Regions from separate parts of the Mesorhizobium sp. B2-5-13 genome, predicted to be linked through region 2. Evidence: riboswitches for the same ligand, from Rfam matches in the RefSeq annotation. Region 2 holds a riboswitch; each other region holds the start of a gene.

Region 1 (4,725 bases), on a different contig from region 2:
TAGACCATACGTCGCGTATGTCAATTGGCATACGGAGCGTATGTAGATAAGGCCAGAGCATGCACCGACCCCGCAAGGAGATGATCGCCGAGACGCGTGCCAAGCTGATCGCCGCGGCGCGCCAAGCCTTTGGCACCATCGGTTATGCCGAAGCGTCGATGGACGATTTCACCGCATCGGCCGGACTGACGCGCGGCGCCCTCTATCATCACTTCGGCGATAAGAAGGGACTGCTGCAGGCGGTTATCGCGCAAATCGATGCGGAAATGGCCGCGCGGGTGAATGAGGTCGCGTCGAGGGCGCCGACCCGCTGGCAGCATTTCGTCGACGAATGCACGACCTACATCGAAATGGCGCTGGAGCCGGAAATCCAGCGCATCATGTTCCGGGACGGTCCGGCCGTGCTGGGCGATCCGGCACAGTGGTCGAATGCCAATGCCTGCGTCGGTTCAATGACCGATCATCTGACCGCGCTGCAAGAGGAGGGGGTGGTCGTGCCGGGCCTCGATCCCGAGACCGCGGCGCGGCTGATCAACGGAGCGAGCAGTCAGGCCGCGCAGCGGATCGCCAATTCGAACGATCCCGAAGCGACGTCGAGGAAGGTGGTGGCAGCGTTCAAGCAATTGCTCGAAGGCCTGCTCGAGAAGCCGGAAGCGCGGCCAAACTGACCGCAATCGGGCTCCGCCACCGCTCGCAATTGACAATAGACGGTTTGGGCGCATCCTCCACAGCCACCTCTGGGGGATTCGGGGCATGTGGGATTTCGATATCGGCAGGTCGGTGTCCATCATGATGCGGACCTGGCCTTTCATCGTCTTTCGCATGATCGTCTATTTCGGCATCACGCTGGCCTATATCATGGCCACCGGCGCGGGCGCCTCCGTCGGCTATGGCGTCGGCCATATCTCCACCGATCCCGATGGGCCGTTGTCCTTTGCCATGTGGGGCGGGATTGTTGGCTTCGGCCTCGTCTCGATCGCCGTCTACTGGATCCGCGAATACATCCTCTACGTCGTCAAGGCAGGCCATATCGCCGTCATGGTGCATCTGATCGACGGCCATGACATACCCGACGGCCAGAACCAGATCGCCTACGCGAAAGAGGTTGTGACCGAGCGTTTTGCCGAAGCGAACATCCTTTTCGTTGTCGACCAGCTGGTCAAGGGCGCCATCCGCGCGATCACCGGCCTGCTGGGCGGAATTGCGGCTTTCCTGCCCATTCCGGGCCTGAGCGGCCTGGTCTCGTTCCTCAACACGGTGATCCGCCTGTCGCTGACCTATGTCGACGAGATCATTCTCGGCTACAACATCCGCATCAATTCGTCCTCACCCTTCGAGACCGCACGGCAAGGCGTCGTGCTCTACGCCCAGAACGGCAAGATCATGGTCAAGAACGCAGTCTGGCTGGCGTTGATCATGTGGGGGGTCTCCTTCGTCATCTTCCTGCTGATGCTGGCTCCGGCGGCCGCCATTCTTTACGTCATGCCCGGACAGCTCGCCGGCTGGGCCTTCGTTCTGGCCATTGTCTTTGCCTGGGCCTTCAAGGCGGCGTTCATCGAACCTTTCGCCATCGCGTCCCTGATGCAGGTCTATTTCAAGACCATCGAGGGCCAGGTGCCCGATGCCGCCTGGGACGCACGGCTGGCCGATGCCTCGTCAAAGTTCCGGGAACTCAAGCGCAAGGCGCTCTCCACCTTCGATGGTTCGCGCTGGGGCACGGCCGGCGCGACGCGCTGATCGGCAGGGTTTGCCGGCGCAGCGACGACGGTGTTGAGGCGGGCCACCGTAGATTTGAGCGAGGCTTCACCCTGGCCACAAAAAGTCTCGCTCATGATCAATTCGGGCAGCGGCAGCCGTCGGCCCCAGCCGTGCGTTTCGAGGTCCGGTTTCGGCGCAAACTCCGAGACACGGCCGACGCAGAGATAGGCGATCGGCGTCACGTGGTCGGGGATAGACAGCAGGCTTTTCAGCGCTTGCGCCTCGATGATGCTGACCCAGCCGACGCCAACACCCTCGGCGCGTGCCGCCAGCCAGAAATTCTGTACCGCGCAGACCGTACTGTAGAGATCCATTTCCGGATTGTGCCAACGTCCCAGCGGCGAGCCTTTCGAGCGCTCGTGGTCGCAGGTGATACAGATGTTGAGCGCGCTTTCGCAAATGCCTTCGAGCTTGAGCTTGCGGTAGAGCGCCCGCCGGTCCGCCTCGATTGCCGGCAGTTCCTGTTCGCGCGCGGCAAGGAACAGGTCGCGCACCTTCGCCCGTCGCGCGGCATCGCGAATGACGATGAAATTCCAAGGCTGCATGAAGCCGACCGATGGCGCGTGATGGGCGGCAAGCAGCAGCCGCGCCAGCACCTCGTCGTCGATCGCTTCCGATGTAAAATGGCTGCGGACGTCGCGTCGCGTGAACATGGCGCGGTAAACCGCGTCGCGCGCGATCTGATCAAATCCATTGGCCGTTGGAGCGGTCATAGCTTCCGGCATCGCTTGTCCCCTTGCGATTGCAGCAGTTCAATTCTCAGAGCGTACTTTGTGCGTCCAGGAGGGCGCACGTCGTTCTGATGCCATCCGCCTGACCATGCGGATGACGATGCCTGCCAGGCCGGTCTTCTGGCTCGGGATCAACCCGCGTCCGGTGCCTTCCCGTCATCGACAGTGGCACTTACCGGCGCGGTCCCCCTCACAGCGTTGGGCACGCCACGGTATCAAACCGTGTTCCCGATTCTCCCGCCAGAGCATTTGCAGCCAAGTGGAATCACTTGGCGTCGCAGAATGCGGCTAAAACAAACAGACCGGCGGGCACCAGGCAGTGGCGGCGACCTTACGCCGAAGCGCCGGCGAGGCCAATGCCCGCAGCGACATGAATGGACGCAGCCGTGATTTTCCCCAGCGATCAAGCCGCAACGCATGGCCATCACGGCGCCGGGGCACTAGATAGGGGACATGGTCACTCGTCTCTACACGCACCCGATCTTCCTCGAACACATCACCCCGCCAGGTCACCCCGAGCGGCCCGACCGCTTGCGCGCCATCGAGCGCGTGCTCGACGACGAAGCTTTTGCCGCGCTTGATCGCGCCGAGGCACCGCAAGGCGACGAGGCGACCATCCTCTATGCGCATCCCGCCGATTTCGTCGCGCGCGTGCGCGCCGCCATTCCCGCTGAAGGCCTCGCCCGCATCGACGCCGACACCAGCGCCAGCCCGAAGAGCTGGCAGGCGGTGATCACCGCGATCGGCGCCGCCAATGCCGCGGTCGACGACGTCTTTGCGGGCCGCGCCGACAATGTCTTCGTCGCCGCCCGGCCGCCTGGCCATCATGCTGAAAAGAACACGGCCATGGGCTTCTGCTTCTTCAACACTGCGGCTATCGCTGCCCGCTATGCGCAGAAGAAGCATGGCGCGGAGCGTGTCGCCGTCGTCGATTGGGACGTGCACCACGGCAACGGCACGCAGGATATTTTCTGGGACGATCCCTCGGTGCTATATTGCTCGACGCACCAGATGCCGCTCTATCCCGGCACCGGCGCGAAGAACGAGACCGGCGCCGGCAACATCGTCAACGCGCCGCTGGCGCCGCAGACCGGCAGCGAGGTGTTTCGCGATGCTTTCCTGTCGCGTGTGCTGCCGGCACTCGACAATTTCGCGCCCGACCTGATCATCATTTCGGCCGGCTTCGACGCGCACCATCGCGACCCGCTGGCGGAGATCAATCTTACCGAGGACGATTTCGACTGGGCGACCGGCCAACTGATGCAGCGCGCCGCACGCCATAGCGGCAACCGGCTCGTCAGCGTGCTCGAGGGCGGCTACGATCTGCAGGGATTGGCATTTTCGGTCGGCGCCCATGTCGGGCGACTGATGAAAGGATGAATGATGACTGGTGAGATCAACGAAGACGTCAAGGCGATGAGCTTCGAGCAGGCACTCGACGCGCTGGAGAAGATCGTCGATGATCTGGAGCGTGGCGACGTGCCGCTCGACCAGTCGATCCGGATCTACGAACGCGGCGAGGCGCTGAAGGTGCATTGCGACCGGTTACTGAAGGCCGCCGAGGACAAGGTCGAGAAGATCAGGCTGTCGCGCGACGGCAAGCCGGTTGGAACCGAGCCGCTCGACGCGGACTGAGGTCCGGAGCAGGCTTACCGACTTTTGAACACGATCATGATTGAGGATACAACTCGTCCCGATTGAAACGGACAAGAGGAGATACGGAAGCGATGTGCAGAAACATCAAGACCCTGTTCAATTTTGATCCGCCGGCAACCAATGACGAAGTCCGCGACGCGGCACTCCAGTTTGTCCGCAAGCTCAGCGGAACGACGCGACCGTCGAAACAGAACCAGCATGCGTTCGATCATGCGGTCGAAGCCATCGCGGCATCCGCACGCGAATTGCTTGATTCCCTCGAAACCCACCAGCATCCGCGCAATCGCGAAGAGGTGGCAGCCAAACTGAGAGCAAAGGCGGCGATCCGGTTCGCCTGACATGTCCAAAGCGGCCACCGAGCGCTGACCAGGAGAGTTCATGAGCTTCTTCCCGGGGAAAGACCCTGAGGCCGGCGATGCCTTCGCCAGCGACCAGATCGAACTGATGGTCATCCCCAACGCCAAGGATATTGGCGGCTTCGAGGTGCGCCGCGCCTTGCCGACCGCCAAGAGAAGGCTGGTCGGGCCGTTCATTTTCTTCGATCGCATGGGCCCCGCGATCATGCGCACCGGCCAGGCGC
Region 2 (4,725 bases):
GACCGCGGGGCGGAGCCCGCGCCAGCCGCCGAATTGGGCCAGCGCGGGAAAGCCTTTGACCGGCTTCGCTTTTTGCCGGGTGTGCGTCGGTTTCCTCTTAATGGGCCTGAAATGTCCACGGCAGATTTGACGCCGCGATTCTGCTTTGGGGAAGCAATGTCCACGCATGTGCGCCATCCGATCTGGCTTCCGGCCCTCAAGGCCGCGGATGCGCGCACCTTCGCCTCGCTCTACGCGGTCGAGTCCTTCGCCCGCGCCATGGTGTCGAGCGTCATCCCGATCCAGGCCTACGAGATACTCCACAACGAGCAGATCGTCTCGATCCTCTACACCGTCGTATCCATGCTCGGCCTCTCGGTGACCTTGTTCATGCCGATGCTGATCCGCCGCTTCGCGCGGCGCTGGGTCTACACGGCAGGCGCCTGCCTGCTCGCCATCGGCTCGCTGTTCTTCGTCACCCACACGCTCGCTGGACAACTCGCCGGCATGCTGTGCCGCGTCATGGGCGCCAGTGCGCTGTCGATCACACTCAACCTCTACATCATGGACCACATCCGCAAGACCGACTTCATGCAGGCCGAATCGCTGCGCATGGCGTGGTCGATGGTTGCCTGGACGGGCGGGCCGACGCTTGGCATTTTCCTTTATGCGCATTTCGGCATCTATGCCGCGCATGGCGCGGTGGCGGTTTTCGCCATGGCTTTGCTGGCGCTGTTCTGGACCTACCGGCTGGGCGACAACCCGTCGATCCGCCCGGGCAAGACGCGGCCGGCAAATCCGCTCGCCAACATCGGCCGCTTCGTGGCGCAGCCAAGGCTCAGGCTCGCCTGGCTGATCGCCTTCGGCCGGTCGTGCTTCTGGACGACGTTCTTCGTCTATGGACCGCTGTTCATGGTGATCACCGGCGAGGGTGAACTGGCGGGCGGCCTGCTGGTCTCGGCCGGCAATGCGCTGCTGTTCATGGCGATCTTCTGGGGCAAGGCAGGAAAACGCTTTGGCGGCCGACGCACCATGACGTTTGCCTATTTCGCCATGTCGGCGTCGCTGCTGGCGGCGGGCACGGTCGGAGCGGCAGAGCCGTTGCTGACCGGCGCCTTCCTGTTGTGCGGCGCCTTCTTCACCATCGCGCTCGACGCGCTGGGCTCGACCGCCTTCATGCGCTCGGTGCGCTCCTATGAACGCGCGCAGATGGCGGCGGTCTACCGCACATATCTCGACTTTTCCGAATTGACGCCGCCGCTGGTCTATTCGGTGGTGCTGGCCTTCTTCGGATTGGGATCGGTGTTCGTCACGCTCGGCCTGCTGGCGGCGTTTTGTGGCCTCATGACCTGGCGCTACCTGCCTAAATCCCTCTAAAAAATCAGAGCGAAAGCTCAGCATGGCGCTCGCGCACCCAATTGTGGAAGCGGTGCAGCTCATATTCCTCGGGCATCAGCACGCCGGCTGTATGACGCATCGAGCGCAGGCCCTTCTGGTTGACCTCGCAGATCGCGGCATCCTCCTCCAGCACCTGTGTGCCGAAGGCGACGATGTTGTCGATATCGGTGGCGGCGAGCGCCTCGGGCGCGAACAGCCATTCGGCGGTCAATTCGGTCTGTTCGGGACCGAGCGGCACCAGCCGCACGGTCCTGACATAGTCGACATGGCCGACGATGAACATCGAGGGCAGGCTGGTGGCGTAGGTCTGGCCGGCGGTGCGTTCCGCCTGCGTCAAGCCGGGGAAAACCGGCCCATGCGTCTGCCCATCACGCGACCATGTTTCAGCCCCGGCGCGCAGGCCGCCGGAGAATTCCGGCGCATCATTGTCTGCATGGCGCGTCCATTCGGGATCGTCATGCCGGCTCATCAGGCCGCGGCCATAGATCGGCACCAGCCGCGACAGGTCCTTGTGGACGCCCGGGCAGTGCAGGCACTCGTTGAAGTTTTCCCAGAAAATCTTCCAGTTGCAGTTCATCACCTTGCGCAGCACATGGCCTGACACCAGCGTGTCCAGCGGCCAGTTGCCGAGGTCGCCGGAGGCCGGGTCGAAGGATGACTGCACTGAGCCGGCGGCATCTTCAGCAAGATTGACGAAGACGAAGCCCCGCCGCACCGAGAGTACAACGCGGTAAAGCGGGTGGTCGGCCTTGTCGAAGCCGTCAGGCAGCGATTTCGACGGTACACGCACCAGATCGCCACGCAGCGAATAGGACCAGGCATGGTACGGGCAGGTGATCAGCCGCGCCTTCAGGCGTCCTTCGCTTTCCTGGCAAAGCTGCGAACCGCGATGCCGGCACGTGTTGTGGAAGGCATGCAACTCGCCGGCGTCGTCGCGCAGCACAAGGATTTCCTGCGTGCCGACGCGGAAGGTGCGGAATGCCAAAGGCTGGGCAAGGTCGGTCTCGCGGCAGACGAGCAGCCAATTTCTGTACCAGATGGCATCGAGATCACGCTGATAGTTCTCCTGGTCCCAATAGGCCGATGACGGCAGCGTCTGCTCGGTTCGGGTCAGGCCGTTATAGGGCTCGCGCTCGCTGGCATTGGGCTGCATGGCTGGCTTCCTGTGAGGGTTGCGAACCGACACCCGACTAGAAAATTTGTCAATCAGGACGGGATGGAGCGGCTTCGCCGATACGACGCTCCTGCGCTGGCGACTGTCGGAATTTGGTTTGCCGCGCGCGGCGAATTTCCCTATAGTCACCAACGTCGTCGGTTCCTTTTTGGAGCCAAGAGGGAATGCGGTGCGGGCAGGAATTCCTGTCCAATGCCGTGGCTGCCCCCGCAACTGTGTGCGGTAGTCCTCTCCATATGCCACTGAGGGTTTTCCTCGGGAAGGTGGGGAAGGGCGCTTATCCGCGAGCCAGGAGACCTGCCGGCGACAGGAAACTGACTTCGATGCCCTCGGGTGGAGGGCGAAAGGACAAGACATGACTACCGCTTCCGTCTCCCTCGGCGCCTCCGTCTCCTCGCAGTCGCGCTTCATGCAGCTCGCGCTCGCGGCGCTGCTCGGCATGTTCGTCGTCGGCTTTGTCGGTTTCTCGCATATCGATGCGGTCCACAATGCCGCCCACGACTATCGCCACTCGATGGCGTTTCCCTGCCACTAACGAGGATCTGACATCATGAATCTGTTTCGCAACGTCGTGTTCGTCGCGGCGATCGCGGGGCTCGTGGCGGGTGTCGTTCTCGCCTGCATGCAGGCCTATGCGACAGTGCCGCTGATCCTCAAGGCGGAAGTCTACGAACAGGCCGGCGGCGGCCATCACCATGACCACGCGGCTGCACCGGCGGCGAGCAACGATGCGGTGAGCACGGTCGCGCCCGCTGGGAATGCGATGAGTTCTGCCGCGCCAGCACCCGCCGCAGTCACGGCACCGGCGGAGGAAGATGAAGGCTGGGCGCCGGCCGACGGTGTCGAGCGTTTTGCCTTCAGCGTGGTTGCCAATATCGTCACCGGCATCGGCTTCGCGCTGGTCCTGGTCGCGATTTCCGAGTTTGCCGGCGGCGTCGGCAATTGGCGCCAGGGCGTATTCTGGGGGCTGGCCGGCTTTGCCGTGTTCACGCTGGCACCAGGCCTCGGCCTGCAGCCGGAACTGCCGGCGATGCCGGCGGCCGATCTGCTTGCGCGCCAGATCTGGTGGACGGCAACGGCCGCGGCGACCGCTATCGGCCTTGGCCTGATCGTGTTTCGCAGATCGCTACCATTGACCATCTTCGCCGTCTTGCTGATCGTCGTCCCGCATATCGTCGGCGCGCCGCAGCCCGACAGTTTCGAGACGCCTATCCCGGAAGGCCTGCACCATCAGTTCGTGGTGGCGGTGACGGTGACCAATCTGGTGTTCTGGCTGGTGCTCGGCGCGGTCGTGGGCGTGGTGCGCAGGCGCTTCACCGGCACGGCGACCAGCTTGCGCGACAGCTTTGCCTGATCGCGGCAAGCTGACTTTCATCATCGGTGGCGCGCGCTCCGGAAAGAGCGCGCACGCCGAAACCCTGGTGACGGCATTCCCCCCGCCATGGGCGTATGTCGCCACGGCGCAAACCTATGACGATGAGATGCGCGAGCGCATCGCGGTGCACCGCTCGCGGCGCGGTGAGGGCTGGTCGACCATCGATGCGTCACTCGACCTTGCCGAAGCGCTGGAGGCCTTGCCGGATGATCGGCCGGTGCTTGTCGACTGCCTGACGCTATGGCTGACCAATCACATGCTGGCCGATTACGACGTCGAGGCGGAGTGCCGACGGCTGGCCGACTTGCTGTCGCGGCCGCGCGGACCGTGGTTCGTGGTGTCGAACGAGGTCGGGCAAGGCATCGTGCCCGACAATGCGCTGGCGCGGCGTTTTCGCGACGACGCCGGCCGGCTCAACCAGCGGGTCGCCGCGGTTGCCGACACGGTGCTGCTGATGGTGGCGGGGCTACCGCTCAAGGTGAAGTGAAATGACCGATATCGACGACAAGGATGAAGAGCGCCATCGCGCCAAGATGGCCAAGCGCAAGGCGGTGCAGGACGCCGAGGTTGCGAGCAAGACGGTCGAGAAGGGGTTGCTGATCGTCAACACCGGTCCCGGCAAGGGCAAGACCACGGCCGCCTTCGGGCTGGCGCTGCGGATGCTCGGCCACGGCAAGCGCGTCGGCGTCGTGCAATTCATCAAGGGCAAATGGCACACCGGCGAGAAGGATGCGTTTGCCGCCTTCGGCGACCGCGTGGTCTGGCATGCTATGGGCGAGGGTTTCACCTGGGAGACGCA
Region 3 (4,725 bases), on a different contig from region 2:
CACGGCATCGACCTCGACATCAAATCGGGCGAATTCATCGTCTTCGTCGGCCCGTCGGGCTGCGGCAAGTCCACCTTGCTGCGCTCGATCGCCGGGCTTGAGGAAATCACCTCGGGTGAACTCAGGATCGACGGTCAGGTGGTCAACGACGTGCCGCCGTCGAAGCGCGGCATCGCCATGGTGTTCCAGTCCTACGCGCTCTATCCGCACATGACCGTCTACGACAACATGGCCTTCTCGATGAAGATCGGCAAGGAAAGCAAGGCCGAGATTGACAAGCGGGTACGGCAGGCGGCCGAGATCCTGCAGTTGACCAAATATCTCGATCGCCTGCCCAAGGCGATGTCGGGCGGCCAGCGCCAGCGTGTCGCCATCGGCCGAGCCATCGTGCGCAATCCGAAAGTGTTCCTGTTCGACGAACCGCTGTCGAACCTTGACGCGGCGCTGCGCGTCGCCACGCGCATCGAGATCGCCAAGCTCAAGGAATCGATGCCCAACACGACTATGATCTATGTCACGCACGACCAGGTCGAGGCGATGACGCTGGCCGACCGCATCGTCGTGCTGAAGGATGGCCACATCGAGCAGGTCGGCACGCCGATGGAGCTCTACAAGAACCCCGGCAACCTCTTCGTCGCCCAGTTCATCGGCTCACCGGCCATGAATATCCTGCCGGCGACGGTCGACAAGACGGGCAATCCGTCCATCGTCAGTCATGTCGGCGGACGCAAGGCGACGGTACCGATCGCGACGCCTGCTTCGGCAAAGGGAGCGGCGGTCAGCTTCGGCGTGCGGCCGGAAGATCTCGCGATCGCCAGTGGTAGCGATTATCTGTTCGAGGGGACGGTCGATTATCTCGAGCAGCTCGGTGAGGTTCAGCTGGTCTATATCGACATCGGCCGTGCCGACCTGCCGCTGGTGACCAAGTTGCCGGGCAATGTCGAGGTCAAGCGCGGCTCGACGCTGCGGCTGACCGCCAATGCCGGAGATCTTCATATCTTCGATGCGGATGGACGGTCGTTCGCCCTGCAGGAAGCGGAAGCAAAAGCCGCCTGAGACCACAAGCTGTCTCGACAACGCAAAAAGAGAGCGGCGGGCAAGCCCGCCGCTCTCTTTTGTATATTACCACGGCTGGTTAGTTGTTGCCGAAGAGGTTGCGGTCTGCGCCCTGAGGGGCGGACTTCTGTACGTCGCCCGACGAATTGAGCAGCTTGTAGACGGGCGATTCGCTCTTGCGGATCGAGCCCGTATGCGAGGTGTCGACGTTGACGGTCGCCAGCTTGTTGATGTCGGTGTCGCCAACGTTGTCGTTGCCGGCATAGGCGCTGCCAGCGGCAATCAGAAGAGCGACGGCGGTAAGAACAATCTTTTTCATTTTGGTGCTCCGATTTTTTCGAATTCAAGGGGCGGGCTGAGCGCGCCGTCCTTGCTTGAAGAGATGTTAGTTGTTGCCGAACAGGTTGCGATCGGCGCCGTGCTGGACGGGCTCCTGGCTGGCAGGAGCCGACTTGTCGACCGACGCGGTGTACGAGTTGTCCACCGCGGCGGCAGGCTGGTTGGCACCGTTGGAGCCATAGTTGTCGCTGGCAAAAGCGCTGCCGGAAATGGCCAGAACGGCGGCGGCGGCAATAAGGATCTTGTTCATTTTAGACACTCCTGAATTTCTTGAATTCTACCGGATCGGCGGGCAAGCCCGCCGTCCGTGGGGACAGGCCGTTAGCGGCCGAAGAGGTTGCGATCGCTGCCCTGAGCAGGCGTTTGAGCACCCGGCTCCGACGTCTTGGTGGAGGTGGAAGCGGTGTACGAGCTGTCCACCGCGGCAGCAGGCTGGTTGGCGCCGTTCGAACCGTAATTGTCGCTACCAGCGAAGGCGCTGCCGGAAACAGCCAGAAGGGCGGCGGCAGTGAGAATGATCTTTTTCATTTTTTGGTACTCCAGTATTTTTCCGTCCATCTAGCGGCGTGTCTTGGGATTAAATCGCGTCGTTCGGACAGCCCCGATGTGGGAGAGCACCCTTGCCGTTTCCAATCACGAAGTTGTTCAGCGTGGACCATGACTCCACCACTTGAAATTGTACCAGCGCTTTCCGCATATCTTATTTTCTCTTGTGATATCAGCTGGTTACCTTGAAACAGCATCCTGATCACCAACTGTGTCGGAGGCTCGGCGTTCACAGCGTCTTGCACGCACCGTCAACAGAAACGAACCGTTCAGTTCGATTTTAGACTCCTCTAATAGTCACTTTTTGAAACTGTTAACCTATTTGCTGCCGGCAAAGGGGTCGAAGACGGTGCCGGCGCGGCTTGGCGACAGAAGGCGATTCCAACGGCTACAAGCCTGTCATGACGATCCAGCATGCGTGTCGCGCCGCATGGATGCGATGTCGCTTTCGTGCCGATGTCGCAAAGCCTGTCGTGATTAGATCAGGCATCTCAGGTGCCGCTGCGTGACGACGGAGCGGAGAATTGGGAAGCCGGTCAGATTCCGGCGCTGCCCCCGCAACGGTGGTGGAGTTCAAGTCGCAACGGGAGACCACTGGGCTAAAGCCTGGGAAGGTGTCGCGATGGTCCGCAAGGACAACTCCAGAGCCCGGAAACCAGCCCGAGATCGCTAGAACTCGACTGATCGCGGTGGGCGGTCAAGAGGCGGATGGTGTTTGTCCGGCTTTTCGCCGATCTGCGCCCAGTCCTTCCTCAATCACCACCAGTTCAGTCCTTGAAACTGAGGACAGGACATGGACGCGCGCAACGACATGCTGAGGCTCTTGAGCAGCCGCAGACAAGGCTTTTCGCTGGAACAGCCTTTTTACACCGACCCGGACTACTTCAAGCTGGACATGGAGTTGATCTGGTATCGCGACTGGCTGTTCATCGGCCATGATTGCGAATTGCCCAAGCCGGGCAGCTTCATCACCGTGCAGATCGGCGATTATCCGGTCGTGCTGGTGCGCGATCAGCAGGGCAAGATCAACGCCTTCCACAATTCCTGCCGCCATCGCGGCAGCCGCGTCTGCAATTCCGACAAGGGCACGGCCGCCAAGCTGGTCTGTCCCTATCACCAATGGACCTACGAGCTCGACGGCCGGCTGCTGTTCGCCCGCCAGATGGCCGATGGGTTCGACAAGAGCCAGTTCGGGCTGAAGCCGGTCGCCTGCGAAAGCGTCGCCGGCTATGTCTTCATCTGCCTGGCCAAGGAGCCAGCCGACTTCGCGCCGATGCGGGCGATGATCGAGCCCTACCTTTTGCCGCACCGGCTGCGTGAGGCAAAAGTCGCCTTCGAAAGCACCATCATCGAGAAGGGCAACTGGAAGCTGGTCTGGGAAAACAATCGCGAATGCTATCATTGCGCCGGCAATCATCCCGAACTCTGCAAGACCTTCCCGGAAGCACCGACGGTGACCGGCGTGCAAGGCGCCGACAGCGATCCGGAGATGCTGGCGCACTGGGCGAAATGCGAAGCGGCCGGCCTGCCGAGCAAGTTCCGCATCGATCCGGCCGGCCAGTATCGCGCGACCCGCGCGCCGCTGCTGCGCGATGCCGTCAGCTACACGATGACGGGAAAGCGCGCGGTCGAGAGGAATCTTTCCGACAGCGTTTCAACCAACCGCATCGGTTCGTTGCTGCTTTACCACTATCCGACGACCTGGAACCACATCCTGGGCGACCACGCCGTCACCTTCCGGGTGCTGCCGATCAGCGCCACGGAAACGGCGGTGACGACTAAATGGCTGGTGCATAAGGATGCGGTCGAGGGCGTCGATTACGATCTCGCAGAACTCACCCATGTCTGGACCGAGACCAACGACCAGGATCGCCGCATCGTCGAGGAAAACGCCTTCGGCATCCTGTCGCCGGCCTACGAGCCAGGCCCTTATTCGGAGCTGCATGAGGGCGGCGTGATCCAGTTCGTCGAGTGGTACGCGTCCTTCATCGGGCCACGGCTTGCCGAAGGCGCCCGGCCGGCCCTGCGCAGCGTTGCCTAGGCATATCGCTAAAGACGGCGGTTTTGGGCATGCGCAGAACAAAAGGGACAAGAGGATGAATGCGATGACGGACCTCGGCCTCTATCGCCATCTCGACCAGATGGCGCCCTGGAACGACAGGCTGCAGGTGCTGGAAGTGACCGGCGTCACCGACGAGGCGCCCGACGTGAAGACCTTCACCTTCCGCTCCGACAACCAGACCTGGTTCCGCTACAAGCCGGGCCAGTTCGTGACGCTGGAATTGCCGACACCGGACGGGCCGCTGATGCGCACCTATACGCTGTCATCGTCACCGTCGCGGCCATTCTCGATCGCGGTGACGGTGAAGGCGCAGGTGGGCAGCATCGGCACACGCTGGATGTTCGATCACCTGGCGCCCGGCTCGCACGTCAAGGCCTATGGACCGGGCGGCGACTTTTCACTGCACAGCCATCCAGCGGCGAAATATCTGTTCATCTCGGCCGGTTCCGGCGTGACGCCGATGATGTCGATGCTGCGCTGGCTGAACGACTGCGCGCCATGGACCGATGTCGGCTTCGTCAACTGCGCGCGGCGCCCGGAAGAGATCATCTTCCGCAAGGAGCTGGAGCTGCTCGGCGGCCACATGCCGGGCCTGTCGCTCGGCTTCATGATCGAGGAACGGTCGAGCCGCGAGGGCTGGTATGGCCATATGGGCCGCATCGACGCTATCCGGCTGCCACTGCTGGCGCCCGATTTCCGCGAACGCGAAATCTTCTGCTGCG
Region 4 (4,725 bases), on a different contig from region 2:
AGATCGGGACCGGTGCCAGTCCCTGGGAGTGTAAAGCCTCGGCCAGCGCATCGATCGGGGCGACATCGGCTGCAAGCAGCATCGATCGGTAGAAGAGAATCGGGATGATGGGAGTGCTGGCATTTGAAAGGTCCGGCTGTTCTGCGACCCCCAATCCAGATTGATAATAACCAGCTTTCGGCACGCTGACCGGACTGGCGACGGGCATATCTTGTCCAGCCAGGCCTGCCAGCCTGTGCACCAGGGCGCTCATATTGGCCGGGCCGCCCTCGCGGAAATAGCCGAGCAGGCCGTCGAGTTCGGCGCGCGGCAGCGTCGAGGCTTCGATCAGCCTGAGATCCTCGTCATGGCTTTCACCCGGAAGCAGCGCCAGTCTTATGTCGCGCTCGCGGGCGATTGCCGCGAGCTGGTCGCAGCCATAGCGCCACCAGTCGTAGCCGCCGAGGATGCGCACCATGATGACCTTGGCATGGCGGGCGACGCTGTCGATCCAGAGATCGACGGACATGGGATGGCGCAGGTCGCGCAGTGCGGCGAGCCGCATCGACGGCAGGCGATCGGCGTCGGCCTTCCATGCCGCCGCCAGTCCGGCGAGATCGCTGTCGGTGAAGGATAAGGCCACGATATCCGCCGGCGCCTGCCGGAGATCGACAGGCTCGGCGAGGTCGTCGAGCGAGGCGGAGGTCGTGGTGAGGATGTGCATCGCGGCCCGTGCCTGAAATCAGCCGGCGAGGATACGTTCGATCGCCGGACGGTTCAGCCCCTTGAGGCCGATGACGACGAGGCGCGAGCGGCGGTCGTCCCCGGCGGTCCAGGCCCGGTCGTAGTAATGATTGACGCGCGGGCCGACGGCCTGCAGCAGGAGCCGCATCGGCTTGCCACCGACCTCGACGAAGCCTTTCACCCGCAGCACGTTTTCCTGTTCGGCGGCGGCGGCGACGCGTTTTGCCAGTTCGTCGGGATTGGCGATCGAGGGGATGTCGACGATGAACGTGTCGAAGTCGTCATGCTCGTGGTCGAACGCGCCGTCATGATGGGATTTTCGGTTCTCGATGTCGTCCTCGACGGCGAGACCGAGCCCGAGCAGTACGGAGGGATCGACCTTGCCATAAGACGTCGGCACGATCTTCACTGCGCGGGCGGAGTGTTCGCCAATGATGGCATGGGCGCGGGCTGAGCCCTCGGCGTCCATCAGGTCGCTCTTCGACAGGATGATCAGATCGGCGCAGGCGATCTGATCCTCGAACACCTCCTCGACAGGATCATCATGGTCGAGGCTTTCATCCCCGGCGCGCTGCGCCTGCAGGGCGTCCATGTCGTTGGCGACGCGGCCTTCGGCAAGTGCGGGACCGTCGACCACGGCGATGACGCCGTCGACGGTCACCCGGCTCTTCACTGTCGGCCACTGGAAAGCCTGGACCAGCGGCTTGGGCAAAGCGAGGCCCGAGGTTTCGATCAGGATATGGTCGACCTTCGGCGTCAGCGACAGGATCTGGTCGAGCGCCGGCACGAAATCGTCGGCGACGGTGCAGCAGATGCAGCCATTGGCCAACTCGACGATGTTTTCCTCTGGGCAGGTGTCGATGCTACAGCCTTTCAGGATTTCGCCGTCGATGCCGATGTCACCAAATTCGTTGACAATGATCGCGATACGCTTGCCGCCGGCGTTTTCCAGGAGATGGCGGACCAGGGTCGTCTTGCCGGCGCCGAGGAAGCCGGTGACGACGGTGCAGGGAACGCGGGAAACGGATGCGGTCATATCAAGTCTTTCAGCATGTCGAGGGGAGGGATGCGGGCCACGAGGCCGCGCTTGAGGCTATCGGGCCGGCCCCGCCAGGGAATGAGGCCGTCGCTGGAGGTGGCGAAGAGTTTCGCGCCAGTGACGAGATCGGCGCCGCTAGTCGTGGTCAGATCGCCGAATACATAGCTCCAGCAGCCGTCACGCAGGATCGCGGCGCTCAGTCGACGTTTGCAATTGCCGAGGCATTCGACGGTGCGGATGCGGATGTTGTCGCCCGAGGCGGCTTGGCGCGTATCTTCGGCCAAAAGTTCGCCGGCCCGGGGACGGGCGTCGGAGCCGCTCTCGTCGCGACAGGAGGCGCAGACGATGACAGTGATGCCGGCCAGGGAATCATCCTCGCCGGACGAAATGTCCATTGTTTCAGCCGAAAAACTGCTGTCGCGATCCAAATCAGGCTCCTTGCCCGGAAAACCCGCCGGGCGATCGGATACTTGCATTCCAGACGGCAGGTCTCCTGGCTCGCGGGTCATCGCCTTGGGTAGCCGCCTTCCCGGGACAATCCCAGTGGCTTTCGGCCTTGGCTCTTCGCTCACAGTTGCGGGGACAGCCGCGGATTTGGGATTTTCAATCCCGCACCGCATTCCCTCTTGGCTCCTCCCTTTGCCGAGAGGAGACCGTCTGGATCCGATTTAGGCTCTTGCGGGCAGCGGTGTCAACGCGAGCTTACGACACCGCGATGTCGGACAGCGCCGGGCCCAGGTCGCCGGCAGGCGTCACTTCGATGCGTTCGAGGCCAAGCCAGCCCTGCATCTGCTTCAATTCCTCGAAGAGCTGAGCGGCGGTATCGGGCGGTGCGCCGGGCTCGGCGTAAGCAGCATGGGCACGCAGGACACTTGCCGGCCGGTCTGCCTTGAGGTCGACGCGCGCCACGATCCTGTCGCCGAGCAGGAAGGGCAGGACATAATAGCCGTATTGGCGCTTGTCGGCCGGCGTGTAGATCTCGATCCGGTAGTGAAAACTGAACAGCCGCTCTGAGCGCGAGCGCTCGAAGACAACGGGATCGAACGGCGCCAGCAGGGCGCGGGCCTCGATCTTGCGTGGCAATCGCGCGTCCCTATAGAGGTAAGCCGGCTTGTCCCAGCCCTCGACGCGGACCGGCAGCAACTCGCCGAGTTCGACCAGTTCCTCCAGCCGGCCTTTCATGTCGGCGGGGGAGAGTCGAAAATAGTCGCGCAGGTCGCCTGATGTCGCGATGCCGTGGGCGCGGGCGGAGATGCGCAGCAATTCACGATGCGCGTCCTCGGCGGCCGGTACTGGCAGGTCGAGAATCGCCTGCGGCAGCACGCGCTCCGGCACGTCGTAGAGGCGCTCGAAGCCGCGCCGGTGCGCCGTGGTGATGCGCCCGGCCCAGAACAGCCATTCGAAGGCATGCTTGGCGTGGCTCCAGCCCCACCAGCCGCCGGAGCCTTTCTGGCCCTCCAGCGCGGAAGCGGCGACCGGGCCGCGCTGGACGACCTCGCGGTAGATCTCTTCTATGTAGGCGGCGTGCTCGCGGCCCCATTTGGCCAGCCCCAGATACATTTCATCGCCTTGCTCGGCGCGCTGCATGCGCCAGCGCATCAGCGGGTAGGTCTCGACCGGCAGGAACGAGGCCTCATGCGCCCAGTATTCGAAGACCGTGCGCTTGCGGGTCACGGCGGCGTTGTCGAGCAAAGCGAGGGGATAGGGGCCAAGACGCGAATAGAGCGGCATGTAATGGGCACGAACCACCGCACTGACGGAATCGATCTGCAGCAGGCCGGTGCGGGACAGAACGCGGGCGAAGTGGCGGCGGTCGGGCGTACCGGCGGGGCGGGGATCGAGAAACCCTTGAGCGGCGAGCGCGATGCGCCGGGCGGCGGCAAGCGAGATCTTTTCCTTCATGCGGATGCGTCCCTGATGGACCTGTCTGGCGTCGTTGCGAGGCGTGATTCCAGCCCATGCTAGCAGGGTTTTGGCGGCAACCCTGTCAGGAGAGAAAAGTGGAGTAAATGGCGAAGGAAATCAAACAGGAGCGTATGGGACCAGTTTCTCCCGGATTGCCGTCCAGCTCGGTGTTTTGAACAAGGTTTGACTTGCTTCACTGGAAGTGCTGCGCTAACCCTCGCCGCGTTGCAGCATAGGCTCCTTAAAACGGTTCAGCGGTTAAACTGTCACGCTTCCGCATTAAGGTCCGGTGCTGTAATCAACGTGGATTGGCGCCAACGGAAAGCCGCTGCATGAACGCACTCCTCAGTTCGTACCTGCCCATCGTCCTGTTTATCGGCGTGGCGCTGGTGGTCGGTCTGGCGCTGCTGGCTGCGCCCTTCCTGGTAGCCTACCGCAACCCGGACCCCGAGAAGCTGTCCGCCTATGAATGCGGATTCAACTCGTTCGACGATGCCCGCATGAAATTCGACATCCGCTTCTATCTGGTGTCGATCCTGTTCATCATCTTCGACCTGGAAGTAGCCTTCCTCTTCCCCTGGGCGGTGTCCTTCTCGAAGATTGGCATGCTCGGTTTCTGGTCAATGATGGTGTTTTTGGCAGTGCTGACCATCGGCTTTGCCTATGAATGGAAAAAAGGAGCGCTGGAATGGGATTGAACGACAGTTCAGGCACCCTCGTCGCGCCGAAGCCCAAGGGTATCATTGATCCCAACACCGGCAAGCCGGTGGGGGAGGACGATCCCTTCTTCCTCGAAATCAACAACGAGCTTGCCGACAAGGGTTTTCTGGTCACCTCGACCGAGGCGCTGATCACCTGGGCGCGCAGCGGTTCGCTGATGTTCATGACCTTCGGTCTGGCGTGCTGCGCGGTCGAAATGATCCACACCTCGATGCCGCGCTACGATTCGGAGCGCTTCGGTGTCGCGCCGCGCGCGTCTCCGCGCCAGTCCGACATCATGATCGTGGCTGGCACGCTGACCAACAAGATGGCGCCGGCGCTGCGCAAGGTCTACGACC

What was found. A riboswitch is a leader RNA that binds a small molecule or an ion and turns the genes downstream of it on or off. The one in region 2 is predicted to bind cobalamin.
Region 1: linked by a shared signal. The riboswitch ahead of bluB (5,6-dimethylbenzimidazole synthase) and the one ahead of FJ434_RS24290 (CbtB domain-containing protein) in region 2 are both predicted to bind cobalamin.
Region 3: linked by a shared signal. The riboswitch ahead of FJ434_RS04180 (aromatic ring-hydroxylating dioxygenase subunit alpha) and the one ahead of FJ434_RS24290 (CbtB domain-containing protein) in region 2 are both predicted to bind cobalamin.
Region 4: linked by a shared signal. The riboswitch ahead of FJ434_RS12290 (DUF1636 family protein) and the one ahead of FJ434_RS24290 (CbtB domain-containing protein) in region 2 are both predicted to bind cobalamin.

The regions. Positions count from the first base shown of each region.
Region 1 covers NZ_VFUI01000004.1:50,898-55,622, reverse strand. Annotated here, with positions in the region: gene FJ434_RS08735 (TetR/AcrR family transcriptional regulator) at 60-668, shown strand; gene FJ434_RS08730 (hypothetical protein) at 754-1,737, shown strand; partial or broken gene bluB (5,6-dimethylbenzimidazole synthase) at 1,854-2,471, opposite strand; cobalamin riboswitch at 2,582-2,764, opposite strand; gene FJ434_RS08720 (histone deacetylase family protein) at 2,943-3,869, shown strand; gene FJ434_RS08715 (exodeoxyribonuclease VII small subunit) at 3,873-4,124, shown strand; gene FJ434_RS08710 (DUF2277 domain-containing protein) at 4,217-4,483, shown strand; gene FJ434_RS08705 (pirin family protein) at 4,524-4,725, shown strand, end outside.
Region 2 covers NZ_VFUI01000020.1:1,657-6,381, forward strand. Annotated here, with positions in the region: gene FJ434_RS24280 (MFS transporter) at 157-1,356, shown strand; gene FJ434_RS24285 (aromatic ring-hydroxylating dioxygenase subunit alpha) at 1,361-2,530, opposite strand; cobalamin riboswitch at 2,673-2,871, shown strand; gene FJ434_RS24290 (CbtB domain-containing protein) at 2,907-3,086, shown strand; gene FJ434_RS24295 (CbtA family protein) at 3,102-3,905, shown strand; gene cobU (bifunctional adenosylcobinamide kinase/adenosylcobinamide-phosphate guanylyltransferase) at 3,898-4,413, shown strand; gene cobO (cob(I)yrinic acid a,c-diamide adenosyltransferase) at 4,415-4,725, shown strand, end outside.
Region 3 covers NZ_VFUI01000002.1:180,970-185,694, reverse strand. Annotated here, with positions in the region: gene ugpC (sn-glycerol-3-phosphate ABC transporter ATP-binding protein UgpC) at 1-1,056, shown strand, start outside; gene FJ434_RS04195 (DUF680 domain-containing protein) at 1,136-1,375, opposite strand; gene FJ434_RS04190 (DUF680 domain-containing protein) at 1,442-1,645, opposite strand; gene FJ434_RS04185 (DUF680 domain-containing protein) at 1,717-1,923, opposite strand; cobalamin riboswitch at 2,418-2,620, shown strand; gene FJ434_RS04180 (aromatic ring-hydroxylating dioxygenase subunit alpha) at 2,735-3,982, shown strand; gene FJ434_RS04175 (hybrid-cluster NAD(P)-dependent oxidoreductase) at 4,047-4,725, shown strand, end outside.
Region 4 covers NZ_VFUI01000006.1:33,714-38,438, reverse strand. Annotated here, with positions in the region: gene cobN (cobaltochelatase subunit CobN) at 1-703, opposite strand, end outside; gene cobW (cobalamin biosynthesis protein CobW) at 722-1,759, opposite strand; gene FJ434_RS12290 (DUF1636 family protein) at 1,756-2,190, opposite strand; cobalamin riboswitch at 2,228-2,435, opposite strand; gene FJ434_RS12285 (winged helix-turn-helix domain-containing protein) at 2,465-3,664, opposite strand; gene FJ434_RS12280 (NADH-quinone oxidoreductase subunit A) at 4,000-4,365, shown strand; gene FJ434_RS12275 (NADH-quinone oxidoreductase subunit B) at 4,356-4,725, shown strand, end outside.